DNA from 2 places in the Priestia sp. FSL P4-0332 genome. Region 2 is predicted to be linked to the other one. Evidence: predicted binding sites of a transcription regulator. Region 2 holds the regulator's gene; the other holds the start of a gene.

Region 1 (3,217 bases), on a different contig from region 2:
CCTGGTTACTACAGAAAGAACCAGTAACAGCTCCTATAATTGGTGCTACGAAAACATCACATCTTGAAAATGCAGTAGATGCTTTATCGATTAAGTTAACACCTGAAGAAATTGCGTTTCTTGAAGATCCATATGTACCACACCCAATAGTTGGTCATAACTAAGTGTTTTGCTGATAAATAGGAGGAAACCCAATCTTCTATAATGGTAAGATTGGGTTTTTCCTTACTTTAACCTTTGATTTCGTCTCCTAATATTTATTTCTATGAATACTATAGATACTGCATATTTTTATTATTGTTATCTACCTTATAAAGAAACAATAATAGGTGAATGACAATCTTTGTATACTTTATATTCACACTTATAATATACTGTTGTTAGTTTCATTCCTCTATGTTCCATCTCTTTTTCCTACTTAAGCTTTATGGCCACCCATAAGGCCGTTTCGATAACGAGCTGTTGAATAAGGAAGGTGACTAGACGCACGTAGTACACTATTCTTCCCATAACGCAGCCGAATGTCATCAATCGTTTTGGCAAGAGCATAGGCTCTTTCACGCTGATCGATGTCATCAAATAAGCTCATTTGCTCCTCTTCTTCAATGCTTGTGTTTGATAAGGAGATCCCAATGGAGCGAATCGGCATTCCATTATCATATGTATGTAAGATGGTTAAACAATACGGAAAGATATCTTGGCTTAAGTTCGAAGCTCTCCCCATTTTCTTTTGTCTGGAGAAGCCTCCACCTGTTTGTTTGCTGTAGCCAATGGATAAACGAATCGTTTGAGCCACCACTTGATGCATGTGTAAACGAAAACAAACATCGTCCAATAGCTCCAACAGCAATAACTCCACTTCTTTTCGGTTTGTATAATCACGGAATAGAATTTGACTCTTTCCAAAGGAACGAGAGCTAGGAATGTACACATCCGAAATACGACTGTAATCAATACCATTCGCATGTTGATGCAACTCTTCACCTAGTATGCCAAATTCTTTTTGCAACTTCTCCTTTGAAGAAAGAGCGAGTTCTTTGATGGTGTGAATGCCTAACCGGTGTAAGCGTCTTTCCGTAGCAGACGAGATCCCCGAGAAATCCTTCATTGGATGAATCGACCATAACTTAAAGGGAATATCCTCATAACGCCAATAAGCAACCCCTGTTGGGCTGTGCTTCGCTTCATGATCTAAGCTGACTTTAGCCAGTAAGAGATTCGGACCGATTCCTGCGGTAGCTGTCAGCCGTGTCTTGCGATAAATCTCGTTAATGATTTTATGGGCTAATTCTTCTGGTGTACGAGCGAATAAATGCAAAGAAGCTGTAGCATCAATAAATAACTCATCAATGCTATACGCATGAAAATCCTCAGGAGCCACATACTGTAACACCAAACTTGAAATATAGTTCGAAGCCTTGATATATCTCTCCATTGATGGATTCACGACATGGATATCTTTCCTTTTAGGAATTTCAAAAAGACGGCTGCCTGTTTTGATCCCTTCGTTCTTTAATAAAGGTGTGGCAGCTAGCACAACCGATCCTGACCGTTTGATATCTCCTACCACAGCAAGCCTTATTTTTAACGGATCTAATCCCCGTATGACAGAGGAAACCGAAGCGAAAAAGTTCCTCATGTCGATGCAAATAATGACTCTGTTTGGTAGCTGCCCATAATCCATTAAAAGAACTCCCCAAATAAAAGAACGTTTGTTCTCTATATTATATAAGAACAAATGTTCTTTATTCAATAAAAACGCTAAAGTTTTCCCGATTATTGTTACTATAATAAGAGAGAAGAATATTGTAGATGAATTGAGAAGACGAAGGATTGAGCAATGGTTAAAAAACGCTCTAATTATATTATCTTTTTTTCATGGTTTTTAGTTTTGGTTCTTTTATGGTTCGTCATTTCATTCTTTGAAGGTGTAAATGGACAGTGGTGGTCTATGTATCGTTTGAATCCACATAAATACGGTCCGTGGGCCTTAGAACTTTCTTACATAAAGGTTAGTATTGCTGCTGTTATCTCCTTGGTAATAGCTTATATGGTGAGTTTTGGCTTCAAAAGACATAAATAAAAAAAGCAAACTCCTTGTCACTAGAGTTTGCTCTTTTACTTTAATGCTTGCTTGTCACTTCTCAACATTTTTTTTAGTATTTTGAAAATATAGTTTAGGGTGGCAGTTAGGATATAAAAGGACATTAATCTGGCTCTTCAGCGAGTACCTAAGGAACTTCTACAATTAGGGCATGGTTTGCCAGATGGATTCGATTTTGGGTATCTTTACTCCAACTTAAATAGCAATTTGCAATTATATTTTATCAAGGATTTAAACTCCCTAAAAATATACTCACTCGTATTTCTTTAAAACAATGGCTGCATTATGACCTCCAAACCCAAATGAATTAGATACACCAGTATTTATTTTTACTTGGCGAGCAATACCTGGTACATAATCTAAATCGCATAATGGATCCGGATTTTCTAAGTTTATTGTTGGAGGAATTATGCCTTCCTTAAGGCTCATTGCCAAAGCAATTGCTTCAGCCCCCCCAGCTGCTCCTAACATGTGACCAATCATAGATTTATTAGCTGTTATTGGAATCTGATAAGCTTGTTTTCCAAACAGTTCCTTGATAGCCTTGGTTTCAGAGATGTCACCCACTTTTGTACTTGTTGCATGAGCACTAATAACATCAATCTCTTCAAGGGGTATGTTTGCATTTTTTAAAGCTGCTTTCATTGCAAGATAAGCACCTTTACCCTCTGGATGTGTAGCAACCATATGGTGTGCATCTGAACTTGCACCGTATCCAATGACTTCTGCATAAATTTTTGCTCCTCTACGCAAAGCATGAGACAGAGATTCTAAGATTAGAATTCCAGCTCCTTCTGACATGACAAATCCATCACGGTCTTCATCGAAAGGACGGCTAGCTTGAGTAGGAGCGTCATTTCTTGTTGATAATGCGGTAGCATTCCCAAAACTGGCTACTGACAAGTCAGTTATAGCAGCCTCTGTTCCACCCGCAAACACAGCATCAACTTCTCCAGAACGAATAAGTCTAAAAGCTTCGCCAATAGCAGTATTTCCAATGGCACAGGCAGAAACTGGTGACATAGAAGGGCCCATTGCATTCCACTTGATGCTAATTTGTGCTGCAGCAGCATTAGAAATCATACCCGGCACGAGAGTTGGACTGACTCTCCT
Region 2 (3,217 bases):
AAAACACGGTAATAGAGCGGATTAGTCGTTCAATGCCCTCTGAATTTTTATGAAACGTGAGCTGAGAATATTCATAAGATAGTTTTAGCAACACGATTTTATAGAAAAAATGTAAAAATAAATTATAGTAATGCTGGCCAAATAGATGATTCATCAAAAGCTGATCCGTTTTAGAGTCTGTCGATTTAGAAATACACGAAAACACATGGTCTGTTATGACGTAATAGGTTTCAGGAGCCCATCTGGAATACACGTGTTTAGTATTATACGTTTTAATATACTCATGATTGTGTGCAGAAATAAACGCTTTCCCGCCAGGCGTATAGCTATTTAGCTGTCCAGTACGAAATAAAGTTGTGGAATTAATCTCTTGCTCTTGATTTACCGTTACATAACTTAACACAAACATCCGTTCATCGATAAAATAAGGAAGGCTCCCAACGTGCTGTTCACGTGTGGCTTCTTTCTTGATGTGTTCGTTCAAAAATGGCGCGAGCTGTGAAAAAATATAATCTTGCACTTTGCTATAGCGATGATGTTCATAGGTAATGGTGGATCCATGCTCTTCAGCAAGCTTCGGTTCTAATACACGAAAATGATTCATGAACTCTAAAATATCATCATAGGTGTAATGATTATGGCTCATCTCAGTGCGAATGGTCATGACGCCAATTTCAAAAGGACATAAAAAAACATCCACAGACAGCACGTTGCTAGACACGGTGGTGGAGGAAGTGTGTAAAGTAATGGTATGGTCTATTTTTTTTGAAAATCTAAGCAACCCTTCTTTTTCGCACGAGTCAGGGAATAGAATGCATTCAATGTAAGGAAGAAAATATTGATCCAGGCTATCATGAGATACGTAATATTGTTCTCCGTAGTATTCTTTTTCTAAATGTTTGTTTTGAATGGAAAAAAACTCGAACAAATTTGCTTCCAGTGCATGAACAAGCTGCTCTTTATTTTTTCGGTCAAAGGAAAAAGGAAAAAGAAACATGTTCATTGCTTTGGTAGGTACAATGGTTTGAAATGGTTCTGTTTTCCTTGGTGTATTGGTCATAAACTACATCCTTTTTATAGTCGGTTGTATTTCCTTGTAAGAGTCGAGGAAATGCAGGTAGAAAGTAAAGGATAAAACAAGCTTTATAAAAACCGTTCTACCTGCCTGCGATGATTCAATGTATCATTTATAATATGCCAATTTTTTTAGAAAACAAACGTAAAAAAACCAACTAACATCATGATTAGTTGGTTTTACATACAGTGTCTGATTAGTGAATCGTGCGATATACACCAGTTACTTTTCCTAAAATCGTTACGTGGCGAAGAATAATAGGCGCCATCGTTGAATTTTCAGGCTGTAAACGAACGAAATTTTCTTCTTTAAAGAAGCGTTTTACCGTTGCTTCGTTGTCTTCGGTCATAGCGACCACAATATCTCCATTATTAGCTGTTTGCTGCTGACGTACGATTACCATATCGCCATCTAGAATACCTGCTTCAATCATACTTTCTCCCATAATTTCAAGCATAAATACATGATCATCTGGAGAAACGAATTTATCTGGAAGAGGGAAATATTCTTCCACATTTTCAACGGCTGTTATAGGAAGACCCGCTGTTACTTTACCAATAACAGGAACATTAATGACATTGCTTTTAGGGATGTTTACTTCGTCTAGTTGAAGAACTTCGATTGCTCTCGGTTTTGTTGGATCTCTGCGAATTAACCCTTTGCTTTCTAAACGAGCTAAATGCCCGTGTACAGTGGAGCTAGAGGCTAATCCTACCGCTTCCCCAATCTCGCGAACAGAAGGCGGATAACCTTTTAATTTTACTTCGTGCTTAATAAAATCTAGTATGTCTTGTTGACGTTTTGATAGCTTCATATTTTTCACCTCGATTTTAGCTATTCTTTAGGTGAATTATACCACGTGATGTGTCAATATACAAACATAAGTTCGAAGAATTCCATTGACAGAAACAAATGTTCTCACTAAAATAAGAACATATATTCTGATAGGGGGATCATAATATGCAACAATTCTTACATTCTATGAAACATTACGCTATTTTTTTTGCAGTTATCGCTGCACTTACATATGTATTGACGCTGGTTTTAGGAGCGGATAAAGTAGATTTAGACAAATATTCAACGGTTACTATTACAAAAGGAGATACGCTTTGGGACTTGTCCAACAAGTATCATAATCACCATCATTTGACCACCAATGAATTTGTCAAATGGGTTGAAGAAGTCAATGATTTAAACTCAGACACTGCCCAGTCTTTATCTCCTGGAGATAAATTATATATTCCTGTTTTAAAAAAAGAGTTACATAATCAAGTGGCAATTGAACAGTAGTGTGTAACGGCCGTTCCTGAATATTGTTAGAAGCCGAAAAGGTCGTGATAAAAGTGGATGCCATTATTTATTGCCGTGTCAGTACGGATAAAAAAACCCAAGAAACATCTTTACAGCGCCAGCAAGAAGAATTAAAAAAGCTTGCTGATCTTCACCATCTAAAGGTGAAAAAAGTCGTGATGGAAAAAGCAAGCGGATATGATGTAGACAGAGAGGGTATTTTGGATGTTCTTCATACAATGAAAGAAGAGAAAATATCTGTGCTGCTCATTCAAGACGAAACACGATTAGGCAGAGGAAACGCCCGAATTGCGCTGCTTCATGCTTTTCATAAAGAAAATGCTACAATCTATACGATTAGTCATCAAGGCCAGCTTCAGCTTTCAGAATCTGATTCAATGGTGTTAGATATTATTAGCTTAGTGGAAGAGCATCAGCGGAAATTACATAATGCTAAAATTAAAAGAGGAATGAAAAGAGCCGTAGAAAAAGGTTATCGTCCGCAGCAAAATTTAAAAAATCAAGGAGTTAACTCGGGAAGAGAAAAAAAAGAAGCGCCGATTGAAGAAATTGTCCGCCTTCGTCATAACGGCTTAACCTTTGCTGAAATTTCAGTTACGCTAAAAGGTTTTGGTTATAATATTTCAAAAGCGACGGTACATCGTCGCTATCAAGAGTACCAAGACAGTGCTCAATCTCTTGATAAAACGAAAGAGATTTAGTAAGATGACTACATGTTGCCGGAACGGTTCGGTAATTTTAATTATTGATTATAAGGAGATAGGTTTTATATGCTATCAAAAGATAAACTTGCTCGTATTAATGCTCTTTCAAAAAAGGCAAAGGCTGAAG

What was found. Region 2 encodes LexA, which represses DNA repair genes until DNA is damaged. Its sites were predicted from a motif close to CGAACATATGTTCG; they were not measured.
Region 1: the regulator LexA is predicted to act here: its motif matches at 1,732-1,745, upstream of MKY06_RS27955 (Y-family DNA polymerase).

Annotation. Positions count from the first base shown of each region.
Region 1 is NZ_JBBOUA010000002.1:200,412-203,628, forward strand. Features, by position in the region: gene MKY06_RS27950 (aldo/keto reductase) at 1-164, shown strand, start outside; gene MKY06_RS27955 (Y-family DNA polymerase) at 419-1,684, opposite strand; gene MKY06_RS27960 (hypothetical protein) at 1,841-2,083, shown strand; gene fabF (beta-ketoacyl-ACP synthase II) at 2,357-3,217, opposite strand, start outside.
Region 2 is NZ_JBBOUA010000001.1:3,966,206-3,969,422, reverse strand. Features, by position in the region: gene MKY06_RS20895 (hypothetical protein) at 1-1,060, opposite strand, end outside; gene lexA (transcriptional repressor LexA) at 1,272-1,889, opposite strand; gene yneA (cell division suppressor protein YneA) at 2,036-2,365, shown strand; gene MKY06_RS20880 (YneB family resolvase-like protein) at 2,419-3,087, shown strand; gene MKY06_RS20875 (DUF896 domain-containing protein) at 3,157-3,217, shown strand, end outside.